DNA from 2 places in the Streptomyces solicathayae genome. Region 2 is predicted to be linked to the other one. Evidence: riboswitches for the same ligand, from Rfam matches in the RefSeq annotation. Region 2 holds a riboswitch; the other holds the start of a gene.
What was found. Region 2 has a riboswitch for ZMP and ZTP ahead of R2D22_RS02260 (bifunctional 5,10-methylenetetrahydrofolate dehydrogenase/5,10-methenyltetrahydrofolate cyclohydrolase). Riboswitches for the same ligand answer to the same signal wherever they lie in the genome.

Region 1: another riboswitch for ZMP and ZTP. It lies ahead of R2D22_RS14595 (serine hydroxymethyltransferase); the one in region 2 lies ahead of R2D22_RS02260 (bifunctional 5,10-methylenetetrahydrofolate dehydrogenase/5,10-methenyltetrahydrofolate cyclohydrolase).

Annotation. Positions count from the first base shown of each region.
Region 1 covers NZ_CP137573.1:3,227,828-3,235,589, reverse strand. Annotated here, with positions in the region: gene R2D22_RS14620 (hypothetical protein) at 1-396, shown strand, start outside; gene R2D22_RS14615 (isocitrate lyase/PEP mutase family protein) at 405-1,136, opposite strand; gene R2D22_RS14610 (carboxymuconolactone decarboxylase family protein) at 1,133-1,645, opposite strand; gene pdxR (MocR-like pyridoxine biosynthesis transcription factor PdxR) at 1,693-3,132, shown strand; gene rocD (ornithine--oxo-acid transaminase) at 3,194-4,399, opposite strand; ZMP/ZTP riboswitch at 4,507-4,597, shown strand; gene R2D22_RS14595 (serine hydroxymethyltransferase) at 4,666-5,928, shown strand; gene trpS (tryptophan--tRNA ligase) at 6,007-7,020, shown strand; gene R2D22_RS14585 (2'-5' RNA ligase family protein) at 7,112-7,702, shown strand; gene R2D22_RS14580 (decaprenylphospho-beta-D-erythro-pentofuranosid-2-ulose 2-reductase) at 7,761-7,762, opposite strand, start outside.
Region 2 covers NZ_CP137573.1:466,045-473,806, forward strand. Annotated here, with positions in the region: gene R2D22_RS02235 (aldo/keto reductase) at 1-528, shown strand, start outside; gene R2D22_RS02240 (aldo/keto reductase) at 609-1,619, shown strand; gene R2D22_RS02245 (SRPBCC family protein) at 1,650-2,069, shown strand; gene R2D22_RS02250 (hypothetical protein) at 2,163-2,909, opposite strand; gene R2D22_RS02255 (ROK family protein) at 3,108-4,295, shown strand; gene R2D22_RS02260 (bifunctional 5,10-methylenetetrahydrofolate dehydrogenase/5,10-methenyltetrahydrofolate cyclohydrolase) at 4,322-5,179, opposite strand; ZMP/ZTP riboswitch at 5,207-5,297, opposite strand; gene R2D22_RS02265 (GAF domain-containing protein) at 5,438-6,721, shown strand; gene exaC (acetaldehyde dehydrogenase ExaC) at 6,767-7,762, shown strand, end outside.

The sequences.
Region 1 (7,762 bases), 2.8 Mb from region 2:
GCGCACATCGCGCTGACGATCGCCGGGATCGCCGCCGCGGTGTTCTGGCCGGGGCTCTGGGGCGGGATCGCTCTCCTCGTCCTCCTGCTGCCGTGGGCGGTCGCCACCGGCGCGATCAACGGGGCCACCCGCGGGCTGTTCGAGCTGCGCGGCCGGATGCTCGACGAGCGGCAGCTCGTCGAGCGGGACCGGGTGCGGTCGATCGCCCACCGCGTCACGGGTGTGCTGCTGGCGGTGGGGACCCTCGTCGCCGTCGTGGCCCCCGGGTCCACCGGCGTACGGCCCGACCGGATGCTCGTTCCGTTGCTGGCGGCCGCCCTGGTGCTGCACTGGCTGACGCCGCTGTGGGTCGCGATGCTGCGGGTCGAGGACGAGCCCGCCGACGACGAGGCCTGACCGTCACATCACGCGCCGCGCAACTCCTCGGCCAGGTCCCGGACATGGCCGAGGGTGCGCTCCAGCAGGCCGCCCCCGAAGGTGATCCGGGTCGCCCCCAGCCGGCCCAGCTCCGCGAACGACGGTCCGCCGGGTCGCGCCAGGACGTTGACCGGCAGGCCGTCGCCGAGCCCGGCCCGCAGCGCCGGCAGGTCCTCCGGCGGACCGACGATCGGATAGACGCAGTCGGCGCCGGCCGCCGCGTACAGCAGGGCCCGCTCCAGCGCCGCGTCGGCCGGGTCGGGTACACCGCGCAGGTAGACGTCCACGCGGGCGTTGACGAAGAGGGCGTCCCCGGCCGCCGCCCGTACCGCGGCCAGCCGGTCGGCGTGCTCGTGCGGGTCCTTCAGGGCGCCGCCGTCCGAGTCCTCCAGGTTCACGCCGGCCGCGCCGGTCTCCAGGACCCGCTCGACGAGCTCCTCCGGGGCGAGCCCGTACCCGCCCTCCACGTCCGCGGTCACCGGGACGGACACCGCGCGGACGATCCGCGCGACCGCCGCGAACATCTCGTCGGCGGGCGTGCTCCCGTCCTCGTACCCCAGCGCGGCGGCGATCCCCGCGCTGGGCGTCGCGAGGGCCGGGAAGCCGGCCGCCTCGAAGGCGCGGGCGCTCGCCGCGTCCCACGGGCCGGGCAGAACCAGCGGGTCGTCCGTTGCACGGCCCAGGTGCAGTTCCCTCAACAGGTGTGCGGCGTCGCTCACTTCTTGTACATCCCCGGGGTGTAGTGACCCGGCACCATGCGGGTCGTGACGGCGATCCGGTTCCAGGCGTTGATCGTGACGATCGCGCCGATCACCCGGGCGAGCTCCGTCTCGTCGAAGTGCTCCGCGGTCCGTGCGTACACCTCGTCCGGGACGAAACCCTCCGTCAGGACAGTGACGGACTCGGTCAGTTCGAGCGCCGCCGCCTCCCGCTCGGTGTAGAAGTGTCGGGACTCCCGCCAGGCCGGGAGCTGGACGATCCGCTCGACGGTCTCCCCCTCGGCGAGCGCGTCCTTGGTGTGCATGTCGATGCAGAACGCGCAGTGGTTGACCTGCGAGGCGCGGATCTTGATCAGGTGGTAGAGCGTCGGGTCGATGTCCTTCGCCGCCGCCCGTTCCAGTCGGAACATCGCCTGGTAGAACTCGGGCGCCGCGTCGGCGAAGCCCATGCGCGGGGCGTGCTCGGGGGCGTATTCGTTCTTCGTGTCGTTCACCGCTGTCGTCGTCATGACCACCACCGTACGGAGCCGATGGCACACCGGTATGGTCCATTCACATGGCGAGTGACTGGGCCACTTTCGGGGCCGACCTCCACCTTGACCTGCACGGTACGACCGGACTGCGGACCGGCCTGATGGACGCGCTGCGCGACGCGGTGCGCACCGGCAGACTCGCGCCCGACACCCGGCTGCCGTCCTCCCGGCAGCTCGCATCCGACCTCGGGATCGCCCGGAACACCGTCGCCGACGCGTACGCCGACCTCGTCGCCGAGGGCTGGCTCACCGCGCGCCAGGGATCCGGCACCCGGGTCGCCCGGCGGGCCGAGCCGCGCCGCGCCGGGCCCGGCGCCGCGGCCCCGGCCGGCGCGCGCCGCCGGCGGCCGGGCGGGCCCGCGCACGACCTCACGCCCGGGACCCCCGACCTCGCCTCGTTCCCGCGCGCCGAGTGGCTCAAGGCGGCCCGCCGCGCGCTGACCGCCGCGCCGAACGAGGCCTTCGGGTACGGCGATCCGCGCGGCCGCGTCGAACTGCGCACCGCGCTCGCCGAGTACCTCGCACGGGCCCGCGGCGTGTACGCGAGCCCCGAACGGATCGTGGTCTGCTCCGGCTTCGCGCACGGACTGATGCTGCTCGGGAAGGTGCTGCGGGCGCGGAAGGTCCGGGAGATCGCGGTCGAGTCGTACGGGCTCGACGTGCACTGGGACCTGCTGACCGGCGCGGGACTGCGGCTGCCCGCCCTCGGCTCCGACGAACGGGGCACGCGGACCGGGGAGTTGGCGTCGCTGAAAGGCGTCGGAGCGGTGCTGATGACACCGGCCCACCAGTTCCCGCTCGGCGGGGCGCTGCACCCCGACCGGCGCGCGGCGGCGGTCGACTGGGCCCGCACGACCGGCGGGCTGGTCCTGGAGGACGACTACGACGGCGAGTTCCGCTACGACCGCCAGCAGGTGGGCGCCCTGCAGGGACTCGACCCGGAGCGGGTCGTCTACCTGGGCACGGCGAGCAAGTCGCTCGCCCCGGCGCTCCGGCTGGCCTGGATGGTCCTGCCTGAGGCGCTGGTCGGCGAGGTCGCTGCGGCCAAGGGCCCGGTCGACTGGCACTGCGGCGCCCTCGACCAGCTGACCTTCGCGGACTTCCTCGCCTCGGGGGCGTACGACCGGCACGTACGCGCGATGCGGCTGCGCTACCGGCGGCGGCGCGACCAGCTGGTGGCGGCGCTGGCCGAGCGGGCCCCGGACATCCGCGTGAGCGGCATCGCGGCCGGCCTGCACGCCGTGCTCCCGCTCCCGCCGGGCACCGAGCGGGCGGTGCTGCGCGCGGCGGCGTGGCAGGGCCTCTCGGTGCTCGGCGTCGACGCCTTCCGCCACCCCTCGACCCCGCACACCATGGACGGCCTGGTCGTCGGCTACGCCACCCCGACGGACAGCGCCTGGCCGGGCGCGCTGGAGGCACTGTGCCGGGTGCTGCCGGGGGAGTCGGGAGAGTCGGGGGAGTGACGGGCCGGGCGCCGTCCAGGAACCACGGCACCCGCCCCGCCCCGCTGCTCCCGACCGGACGTCAGTCCGACAGCACCGCCCGCAGCTGCTCCAGACCCCAGTCCAGGTCCTCCTTGCCGATCACCAGCGGCGGCGCGAGCCGGATCGTCGAGCCGTGGGTGTCCTTCACCAGGACGCCCCGCTCCATCAGCTTCTCCGAGATCTCCCGCCCGGTGCCGCGCGACGGGACGATGTCCACGCCCGCCCACAGCCCGCGACCGCGGACCGCCTCCACCGCGCCGCCGCCCACCAGCAGGTTCAGCTCGGCGTGCAGGTGCTCGCCCAGCTCCGCCGCGCGCTGCTGGTACTCGCCGGTGCGCAGCATCGCGATCACCTCCAGGGCCACCGCGCAGGCCAGCGGGTTCCCGCCGAACGTCGAGCCGTGCTCGCCCGGTGCGAAGACCCCGAGCACGTCCCGGTCCGCGACCACCGCCGAGACCGGCACGACGCCGCCGCCCAGCGCCTTCCCCAGGATGTACACGTCGGGCACGACGTCCTCGTGCTCGCACGCGAAGGTCCGCCCGGTACGGCCCAGACCCGACTGGATCTCGTCCGCCATGAACAGCACGTTCTTCCGGCGGGTCAGCTCCCGCACCCCGCGCAGATAGCCGGCCGGCGGCACCAGCACCCCGGCCTCGCCCTGGATCGGTTCGAGCAGCACGGCGACCGTGTGGGCGGTGACCGCGTTCGCCATCGCCGTCAGATCGCCGTACGGGACGATCTCGAAGCCCGGCGTGTACGGGCCGTAGTGGTCGCGCGCCTCGTGGTCCGTCGAGAAGCTCACGATCGTCGTCGTGCGGCCGTGGAAGTTGTTCGCCGCGACCACGATCTTCGCGTGCCCGTCTGGCACGCCCTTCACCTCGTAGCCCCACTTCCGGGCGGTCTTCACGGCCGTCTCGACCGCCTCCGCCCCGGTGTTCATCGGCAGCACCATCTCCTTGCCGCACAGCTCGGCCAGGCGCGTGCAGAACTCGGCGAACCGGTCGTGGTGGAACGCCCGCGAGGTGAGCGTCACCCGCTCCAGCTGCGCGCGCGCCGCGTCCAGCAGTCGCCGGTTGCCGTGCCCGAAGTTCAGCGCCGAGTACCCGGCGAGCATGTCGAGATAGCGGCGGCCCTCGACATCGGTCATCCACGCGCCTTCGGCCGTGGCGACGACCACGGGCAGCGGGTGGTAGTTGTGCGCGCTGTGCGCCTCCGCGGAAGCGATCGCGTCTTGCGTCCTCGACACGGGATCTCCGTTCGTCCTGCGGCCAGGGGCGGGTGTGAGCCCTGTTTCTATCGTCGCTCGGATGCTGGACGAAGAAACCTCGGTGACGGCGCGCCCGCTAGTCTGGAAACACGCACGGCGACTGGCGTACGGGGAAGCGACCCCGGGGGAGCCGTGCGCGGCAGACCGCACGAGGTGCCGCTCGCCTGGGCATCACGGGAGACCCGTCCCGTGTGGTGCCGCGAGCGCAGCGCCCCGGGATCCGCCGAACCGCCCGGAGGCACGCCATGACCACGCCCCATCCCGCACTCGCCGTCACCGACCCCGAACTCGCCGCCCTCGTCGGCGCCGAGGAACGGCTCCAGGCCGAGACGCTCCGGCTCATCCCCAGCGAGAACTACGTCTCCCAGGCCGTCCTGGAGGCGTCCGGGACCGTCCTGCAGAACAAGTACAGCGAGGGCTACCCCGGCCGCCGCTACTACGAGGGCCAGCAGAACATCGACCAGGTCGAGTCGCTGGCGATCGAGCGCGCCAGGAGCCTCTTCGGCGTCGACCACGCCAACGTCCAGCCCTACTCCGGCTCCCCGGCCAACCTCGCCGTCTACCTCGCCTTCGCCGAGCCCGGCGACACGGTCATGGGCATGGCCCTGCCGATGGGCGGCCACCTCACCCACGGCTGGGGCGTCTCCGCGACCGGCAAGTGGTTCCGGGGCGTGCAGTACGGCGTACGCCAGGACAACGGGCTCATCGACTTCGACCAGGTCCGCGAACTCGCCATGAAGGAACGCCCGAAGGTGATCTTCTGCGGCGGCACCGCGCTGCCCCGCACCATCGACTTCGCGGCCTTCGGCGAGATCGCCCAGGAGGCGGGCGCGGTCCTCGTCGCCGACGTCGCGCACATCGCCGGCCTGATCGCGGGCGGCGCCCACCCGTCGCCGGTGCCGTACGCCGACGTCATCTCGACGACCACCCACAAGACCCTGCGCGGCCCGCGCGGCGCCATGCTGATGTGCCGCGAGGAGCACGCCAAGGCCGTCGACAAGGCCGTCTTCCCGGGCCTCCAGGGAGGCCCGCACAACCAGACCACCGCCGCGATCGCGGTCGCCCTGCGCGAGGCGGCCCAGCCGTCCTTCCGGGCCTACGCCGAGGCCGTCGTCGCCAACGCCAAGGCCCTCGCCGAGGCGCTGCTCGCCCGCGGCTTCGACCTGGTCTCCGGCGGCACCGACAACCACCTGATCCTGATGGACCTCACGCCCAAGGAGGTCCCGGGCAAGGTCGCCGCGAAGGCGCTCGACCGGGCCGGGATCGTCGTGAACTACAACACGGTGCCGTACGACCCGCGCAAGCCCTTCGACCCGTCCGGCGTCCGCATCGGCACCCCGTCGCTGACCTCCCGCGGCCTGGGCACCGAGCACATGGCGCAGGTCGCCGAGTGGATCGACCGCGGCGTCGCCGCCGCGGCAACCGGCGACGAGGCCGCGCTGACCGCGATCCGCGCCGAGGTCGCCGAGCTGATGGCCGCCTACCCGGCCCCCGGTCTGCCGGTCTGATCACCGGGCCCGGGCGGACGTGCGTGCGTCCGCCCGGGTCTGTCCGGAGCGCGTCCCGCACCTGAGAGAATGATGAGCATGGCCTCTGACAGTCCTCGCGTGCTCTCCGGAATCCAGCCCACCGCAGGCTCGTTCCACCTCGGCAACTATCTCGGCGCGGTCCGCCAGTGGGTCGCCCTGCAGGAGACCCACGACGCCTTCTACATGGTCGTCGACCTGCATGCGATCACCGTTCCGCAGGACCCCGCGGAGCTGCGCGCCAACACCCGGCTGGCCGCGGCCCAGCTGCTGGCCGCCGGTCTCGACCCGGAACGCTGCACGCTCTTCGTCCAGAGCCACGTCCCCGAGCACGCGCAGCTCGCCTGGGTGATGAACTGCCTCACCGGCTTCGGCGAGGCCTCCCGCATGACGCAGTTCAAGGACAAGTCCGCCAAGCAGGGCGCCGACCGGGCGACCGTCGGCCTCTTCACGTACCCGATCCTCCAGGTCGCGGACATCCTGCTGTACCAGGCCAACGAGGTCCCGGTCGGCGAGGACCAGCGCCAGCACATCGAGCTGACCCGCGACCTCGCGGAGCGCTTCAACGGCCGCTTCGGGGACACGTTCACGATCCCGGCGCCGTACATCCTCAAGGAGACGGCGAAGATCTACGACCTCCAGGACCCGACGATCAAGATGAGCAAGTCGGCGTCCACGCCGAAGGGTCTGATCAACCTCCTCGACGAGCCGAAGACGACCGCGAAGAAGGTCAAGAGCGCGGTCACCGACACCGACACCGTGATCCGCTTCGACGCGGAGAACAAGCCGGGCGTCTCCAACCTGCTCAGCATCATGTCCACGCTCACCGGCACCGGGATCCCCGAGCTGGAGAAGAGCTACGAGGGCAAGATGTACGGCGCGCTGAAGACCGACCTCGCCGAGGTGATGGTGGACTTCGTCACTCCGTTCCGCAGCCGGACCCAGGAATACCTGGACGACCCGGAGACGCTGGACGCGGTCCTGGCCAAGGGAGCGGAGAAGGCCCGGGCGGTCGCCGCGGAGACGCTGGCGCAGACCTACGAGCGGGTGGGCTTCCTGCCCGCCAAGCACTGAGTCCAAGGACCCTGGCCCAGAGGGGGGTGCAGGCCGCACACTGGCGGCTGCACCACCGCACACCATTCGACCGACGACGGAGGAGAACGACGTGGGGACCGTAACGCTCGGCGTTTCGATCGCGGTCCCGGAGCCCTACGGCAGCCTGCTCCAGGAGCGGCGCGCGGGCTTCGGGGATCCCGCCGCGCACGGCATCCCCACGCACGTCACCCTCGTCCCGCCGACCGAGGCCGACCCCGAGCGGCTGCCCGCGATCGAGGCGCACCTCGCCGAGGTCGCGGCGGCCGCGCGGCCCTTCCCGATGCGGCTCAGCGGCACCGGAACGTTCCGTCCGCTGTCCCCGGTGGTCTTCGTCCGGCTCGCCGAGGGCACGTCCGCGTGCTCCTGGCTGCAGGAGCGGGCCCGTGACGCGTCCGGTCCGCTGGTGCGCGAGCTGCAGTTCCCGTACCACCCGCACGTCACCGTCGCGCACGGCATCTCCGAGGAGGCGATGGACCGGGCGTACGCGGAGCTGGCCGACTTCGAGGCGGCCTGGACCTGCGCGTCCTTCGCCCTGTACGAGCAGGGGCCGGACGGGGTCTGGCGCAAGCTGCGGGTGTACGAGTTCGGTGCCGGCCCCACCGCGCCGGCCGTCCCCGCGCAGAGCTCCCCGGTCGACGAGCCGGCCCCGACGCAGGCGTAGGCCCCCGGCCCAGGCCCGGGGCCCAGGGTTCGGGGCCCGACGTCCCGGGCCCGGCGGCTC
Region 2 (7,762 bases):
CTGGAGCAGATCGACCTCTACCTGATCCACTGGCCCACCCCGGCCCGCGACCTCTACTCGGACTCCTGGCGCGCCGTCGAGCGCCTCGCTTCCGAGGGCCGCGTCCGCGCCGCAGGCGTCTCCAACTTCCAGCCCGCCCACCTTCAGCGCCTGCTGGACGACAGCCGGCTCGTGCCTGCCGTCAACCAGGTCGAGCTGCACCCCGGCCTCCAGCAGTCCGAGCTGCGCGCATTCCACGCCAAGCACGGCATTGCCACCGAGGCGTGGAGCCCGCTCGCCCAGGGCGCCGTCCTGGACGACCCGGTGATCACCGCGATCGCCGCCCGCACCGGCAAGTCCGCCGCCCAGGTGGTGCTGCGCTGGCACCTCCAGGTCGGCAACATCGTCATCCCGAAGTCCGTCACCCCGGCGCGCATCCGCCAGAACCTGGACGTCTTCGACTTCCAGCTGCCCGACGAGGACATGGCCGCCATCGCCGCCACCGACCGCGGCCTGCGCACCGGCCCGCACCCGGACCAGTTCATCTGACGGACCCCGCACCCCCGGAAGCCCGCTGCGGGCCGGCCCTTCACCCGGCATCCCGCACTCTCCGTTCGAAAGGCACCACCATGCCCCTCAAGGAACTCCTCCCCGGCAAGCTCGGCTACGGCACCGCCCCGCTCGGCAACATGTTCCGCGCGATCCCCGAGATCGAGGCACTCGCCACCGTCGAGGCCGCCTGGCAGCAAGGCGTCCGCTACTACGACACCGCCCCCTTCTACGGCGCCGGCCTCGCCGAGGAGCGCCTCGGTGAGGTCCTCTCCGCCAAGCCCCGCGACGAATACGTGCTCTCCACCAAGGTCGGCCGCGTCATCCTCGACGAGTTGGAGGAAGGCGTCCGCGAACTCGGCGAGAAGGGAGGCCTGTTCGAGCACGGCAACCCCAACAAGATGCTGCACGTCTGGACCGCCGAGGCCACCGAGCGCTCCATCGAGGACAGCCTCGAGCGCCTGCGCACCGACCGCCTGGACATCGTCTGGGTCCACGACATCGCCCAGGACTTCCACGGCGACCAGTGGCTGGCCAAGTTCGAGGAAGCCCGCACCGGCGCCTTCCGCGTCCTGTCCCGCCTGCGCGACGAGGGCGTCATCGGGGCCTGGGGCCTGGGCGTCAACAAGACCGAGCCGATCGAGCTCACCCTGTCCCTCGACGAGCCCCGGCCGGACGGCTTCCTCCTCGCCGGCCGCTACACCCTCCTCGACCACGAGCACGCCCTCCAGCGCCTGCTGCCGATGGCGCAGCAGCAGGGCGTCGGCATGGTCGTCGGCGGCCCCTACAGCTCCGGCATCCTCGCCGGCGGCACCCACTTCGAGTACCAGCAGGCCCCTGCGTACATCATCGAGCGCGTCACCCGGCTCAAGGCCCTGGCCGCGAAGCACGGCGTGAGCATCAAGGCCGCCGCCCTGCAGTTCTCCCTCGCCCACCCGGTCACCGCCGCGGTCGTCGCCGGCGCCACCAAGCCCAGCCGCATCGCCGAGGACCAGGCGGCGCTCAACGAGGCCGTCCCCGCGGCGTTCTGGCAGGAGTTGCGCGCCGCCGACCTCGTCAGCCCGGCCGCCCCGCTGCCGTACGGCGCCTGAACCACCCCCAACCCGTCAGGAAATCCGATCATGGCCTCCGCCTCCGTCAGCCGCATCGTCCCCGCCTCCCCCGACAAGGTGTGGAACATCATCGGCGGCTTCGACTCCCTCCCCGACTGGCTCCCCTACATCCCCGAGAGCACCGCCCTCGAAGGCGGCCGCGTCCGCCGCCTGCGCAACCCCGAGGGCGGGATCATCATCGAGCGCCTCGTCGCCTTCAACGAGGCCGAGCGCCACTACAGCTACGCCATCCTGGAAGCGCCGTTCCCCGTCAACGGCTACCTCTCCACGATCCGCGTCCACGCCGTCCCCGGCCAGGAGAACGCCGCCGAGGTCCAGTGGTCAGGCCGATTCAACCCTGACGGCGCTACCGAGGACGAGGCCGTGGCCCTGTTCACCACCATCTACCGCGACGGCCTCGACGCCCTCCACACCACCCTCGCCGCCTGAGACCCTCCTTCCTCCCGGGCGACACCCCGTAGCGGGCCATCCGGACTCCAAGATCATCCTGAGGCGGGTTTCTGGCGTATCCGGGTCATGCCCCTACTGGAGGCGGGTGGTGAGCCGGCCGTCCTCGTCGGAGAGGTCGGCGAGGCTGCAGACGACGGTGTCGGAGCCCAGCAGGTAGCCGGAGTGGTACGGGTACTGGACGTACGTCGTCCAGTACGTGCCCGAGGGCTGGGCGGCGGCCTTGGCCCGCAGCGGCGGGCGGCACAGCTCCGCCGCCCGGTGGCGGACCTCGTCGTCCGTCCGGAGCAGGCCCGCCAACCGGAGCCGGGCGACGACCTCCGCAACGTGCGGGCGGTCACAGGCGCGCCGGATCGCGGTTCCGGGCGCCTCGCGGTCGACGTCGAAGCAGTCGCCGACGCGCAGCCGCTCGAACGCGACGGGCTCGCCCGCCGCGCGCCGCCCGTCCGCGCGCGGCCGCTCCGACCGCCCGGCGCGGGGACCGGGTGTGACCGGCGGCGTCGATGCCGTCGGGCTCGCAGAGTGGCGCGACGGGTGCGAGTCGGCCTTCCCCGCCGCGGACGGGGACGGGGACGGCAGCCGTGCCGGATCGCCGCCCGCCGCCGAGAGGTCGGGGGACGGCGTCCCCGGCCGCCGGAAGTCCGTGCTCTCGCCCGGCGTCGCCGGGGCGGGACGGCGAGCGTGGTCGTGCATGTCCTCGGCGCGCAGCGTGTCCCTGGCCGCCGCGACGGCGGCCACGACGAGCGCGGCCAGCACGAGGAGCACCAGCGGCCCGGGCATCAGGCGACGGTGCGGGCCGGAGGAGGAAGGTCGCTCAGCCATGAGGAAAGAGTGACCGGTGCCCCGGCGACCCGCGAGACCGGGTCGGCAGTTACGGCCCCGGCCGTACGCAATCGTGACATTCGAGGGCGCGAATCCACCCGAAACACCCTCAGCGGCGGGTGTCCTCCCGCCTGCACGCCTGTTCGCCAGCGGGCCTCACCCATAAGATCCGGCCATGACCGCACCCGCAGGACCGTGGTGAGCGCGCGCAGACCGCCGCCGGCCGCGGAGAACACCCAGCAGGGGATCCGGCGGCGCAACCTCTCCCTCGTGCTGCGCACCGTGGCCGACCACGGGCCGCTGTCCCGGGCCGCCGTGGCCGGACGGATCGGGCTCACGCGGGCCGCGGTCTCCTCGCTGGTCGACGAGTTGATCCGGGCGGGCCTGCTGACGGAATTGGGGCTCGAGCAGTCCGGCGCGGTCGGCCGCCCCGGCAGCGCGCTGTCGCCGAGCGACCGCGGCCCGTGCGGCATCGGCGCCGAGGTGGGAATGGACCGGCTCGCCGCGATCGCCGTGGACCTGCGGGGCGACGTACGCGCCCGGGTGACGACCGAGGTCGACAACCGGAGCCGTCCGGCGGAGGCCGTGCTGGCCGAACTCGCCGCGCTGATCGACCGGGTGAGCGGCGACGCGCGGGCCGAGGGACTGCGACCGGCGGGGGTCGCGGTCGCCGTGCCGGGTCTCATCGCCCGCGACACCCGTACCGTCGTCCGCGCGCCGAACCTCGGCTGGCGCGACGTGGACCTGGGCGCGCACCTGCCGTACGGGTCCGCGCTGACGGTCGACAACGAGGCCAACGCCGGCGCGCTCGCCGAGCTCTGGCTGTCGGGCGTCACGGGCGACTTCGTCCATGTCTCGGCGGAGACCGGGATCGGCGCGGCCGTCGTCGTCGAGGGCCGGCTGCTGCGCGGCACGCACGGCTTCGCGGGCGAGCTGGGACACGTACCGGTGTGGCCGGACGGCCCGAAGTGCGCCTGCGGCGGGCGGGGTTGCCTGGAGCAGTACGCGGGCGAGGAGGCGCTGTCGCGGGCCGCGGGTCTCACCGCGCAGGGCCGCCCGGCGGCGCTGCTGCGGACGCTCGCGGACGCTGGTGACCCGGCGGCCCGCAGGGCGTTGCGGGCCGCGGGCACCGCGCTCGGCATCGCCCTGGCCGGGGCGGTGAACCTGCTCGACCCGCGCGCGGTGGTTCTCGGCGGCACGCTGACCGGCCTCGCGCCCTGGCTCCTGCCGTCCCTGGAGCGCGAGTTGACCCGCCGGACGGCTCGGGACGGAAGGCCCGTGCTGACGGTCTCCCGGCTCGGCACGGAGGGCCCGCTGCTGGGCGCGGCCCACTCCGTGGTCCGTGCCGTGCTCGACGACCCGGCGGGGCACGGGGGCGGCGGCTGAGCCGACGCCCCGGTGCCCGTGCATCGCTACTGCAGGCCGAGCTGCCGCTCCGCCGCCTCGACGGTCTGGGCCAGCAGGACGGCGATCGTCACCGGGCCGACGCCGCCCGGGACCGGGGTGATCAAGGAGGCGCGCTCGGCGGCGGACGCGAAGTCGACGTCGCCGATGTTGCCCGGGTTGTAGCCGGCGTCGATCACGACGGCGCCCGGCTTGATGTCCTCGCCCTTGATGAAGGCCGGCTTGCCGACCGCGGCGACGAGGATATCGGCCTCGCGCACGATCGAAGAGAGCTCGGTGGTGCGGGAGTGGCAGTAGGTGACGGTGGCGTCGCGGCCGAGGAGGAGCAGACCGGCCGGCTTGCCGAGGATCGCGCTGCGGCCCACGACGACGGCGCGCTTGCCGCTGAGCCCGACCTCGTACGCGTCGAGCAGTCGCATGATGCCGCCCGGGGTGCAGGAGACGAAGCCCGGCAGCCCGAAGCCCATCGCCGCGAAGGACGCCATGGTGACGCCGTCGACGTCCTTCTCCGGGACGATGGCCTCGAAGGCGGCGCGCTCGTCGATGTGCGGGCCGACGGGGTGCTGGAGCAGGATGCCGTGGACCTCGGGGTCGGCGGACAGCGCGGTGATCGCGGCGACGAGCTCCTCGGTGGTGGTGGCCGCGGGCAGCTCGACGTGCCGGGAGCGGATTCCGGCCTTCGCGCAGCGGTTCCGCTTCATCTTCACGTACGTGACAGAGGCCGGGTCCTCGCCGACGAGCACGGTGGCGAGGCACGGCGTCACACCGGTGCGGCGGGTGATCTCGGCGGCGCGGGCGGCGGTTTCCTCGGCCGTGCGACGGGCGAGCGCGGTGCCGTCCATGAGGGACACGGTGCTGGTGGACATGGGCCACTCCTGGGATGCGACTTCGATGGGAATCGCCCAGGCGCGCGGCAGTCGGACCTCGGTCCGTCGGGCCGCTCCCCGGTGGTGATCCACCCAAGCGCCAGTCACGGCCCGAGGCCCACTCTACGTGACCGGCACCGTGGCGGACCGGCCAGGGCCGGGCCGGGGCCGTGCCGGGACGCTTGTCGGCGGGCGGCTCCGGCACCACGATGGCGGCCACGGGGACGACGGGCTTGACGACCTCGGCGGGAGGCCGATGTGAGCGACACCTGGGCGGCGGGGCGGGAGCCGGACGTACGGGCGGTGCGCCGGGCGCACGAGGTGTTCACCTCGGGCGGCGAGCTGCGCCGCCCGCCGGTGCGCGAGCTGGTCGCCGCGTCGTGGCGGCGCTCGGCGCGGGCCCGGGTCAGCCCGGACGGGGCGGCGTGCGTGGAACTGGGCGACGGCGACCTCGCCGCGTACCGGGAGGGGCATCCGCTGGCGGCCGCGATGCCGGTGATCCGCGAGCTGATGGGCGCGTACGCGACGGACGGGGAGCACCTTCTCGCGGTCTGCGACGCGGCGGGCCGGATGCTGTGGGTGGAGGGCCACCCCACCACGCTGCGCAGGGCGGACGGCATGAACTTCGTGGCGGGCGCCCGCTGGTCGGAGTCGGCGGCCGGGACGAACGCGCCCGGCACCGCGATCGCCGTGGACCGTCCGGTGCAGGTCTTCGCCGCCGAACACTTCCGGCGGCGGGTGCAGGCGTGGACGTGCGCGGCCGCCCCGGTCCACGATCCGCACACCGGCCGGCTGCTCGGCGCGGTCGACATCACCGGCGGCGACGGGCTCGCCCATCCGCACAGCCTGGCGTTCGTGCAGGCGGTGGCGCGGGCGGCGGAGTCGCAGCTGGCGCTGCGTGCTCCGGCGGTCCGCGCCGACCGGCTGCGGCTGACCGCGCTCGGCCGGGACGAGGCGCTGCTGCGGACGGGTGGCCGGACGTTGCGGCTGAGCCGCCGGCACAGCGAGATCCTGGTCGTGCTGGCCCACCGCCCGGAGGGCGTGACCGGCGACGAACTGCTGGCGCAGCTGTACGAGGACGAGTCGGTCACCCCGGTGACGCTGCGCGCGGAACTGTCCCGGCTGCGCGGGCTGCTCGGCCCCGAGGCGCTCCGCTCGCGCCCGTACCGCCTCTCGACGGAGGTGGACGCGGACTTCGCCGCGGTCGACCGCCGGCTGGCCTCCGGCGCGGTCGCGGCCGCACTCGGCGGCTACCCGGGGCCGCTGCTGCCGGGTTCGCGCGCGCCCGGCGTCGTACGGCTGCGGGAGCGGCTCGCTGACCGGCTGCGGGCGGCGCTGGCGGACCGGGCGGATCCGGGGCTGCTCGCGGACTGGGCGTACAGCGCGTGGGGCGAGGACGACGTGGAGATGTGGCGGGCGCTGGCGGCGGCGGTCCCGGCCGCGCAGCGGCCTCCGGTGCTGGCCCGGCTGCACGCCCTGGACGCGGAACTGTCCGCGGGCGCAACGGGGTTGCAACGTCCGGGTCCGCACACTCGGCGGTGAGCGCCGGCCAGGGACGGCCGGCGCGGCCCGAAGGAGGCCCCGCAGATGACCCGTTTCGCCGCACCCGGCACCGACGGCGCGCTCATGTCGTACCGGTCGCGCTACGACCACTGGATCGGCGGCGAGTACGTCGCCCCGGCCAGGGGCCAGTACTTCGAGAACCCGAGCCCGGTCGACGGCCGGCCGTTCACCGAGATCGCCCGCGGCACCGCGGAGGACGTCGAGCGCGCCCTCGACGCCGCGCACGCGGCGGCGCCGGGGTGGGGCCGCACAGCTCCGACGGAGCGCGCGAACGTCCTGCTGAAGATCGCGGACCGGATGGAGGCCCACCTGCCGGAGCTGGCTGTCGCGGAGAGCTGGGAGAACGGCAAGCCGGTGCGCGAGACGCTGGCGGCCGACATCCCGCTGGCCATCGACCACTTCCGCTACTTCGCGGGCGCGCTGCGCGGCCAGGAGGGCTCGCTCAGTGAGGTCGACGACGACACGGTGGCGTACCACTTCCACGAGCCGCTGGGCGTGGTCGCCCAGATCATCCCGTGGAACTTCCCGATCCTGATGGCGGTCTGGAAGCTGGCCCCGGCGCTGGCGGCCGGGAACGCGGTGGTCCTGAAGCCGGCCGAGCAGACCCCGGCCTCGGTGCACTACTTGATGAGCCTGATCGCGGACCTGCTGCCGCCGGGCGTGGTCAACATCGTCAACGGCTTCGGCGCGGAGGCGGGCAAGCCTCTGGCGTCGTCGCCGCGGGTCGCGAAGATCGCCTTCACGGGCGAGACCACGACGGGCCGGCTGATCATGCAGTACGCCTCCGAGAACATCAAACCGGTCACCCTGGAACTCGGCGGCAAGTCGCCGAACATCTTCTTCGACGACGTGTGGGCGGCGGACGACGACTTCCGCGACAAGGCGCTCGAGGGCTTCACGATGTTCGCCCTCAACCAGGGCGAGGTCTGCACCTGCCCGTCCAGGGCCCTGATCCAGCGCGGCCACTACAGCGAGTTCCTGGAGGCGGCGGTCGCCCGCACGGAGAAGATCCTGCCGGGC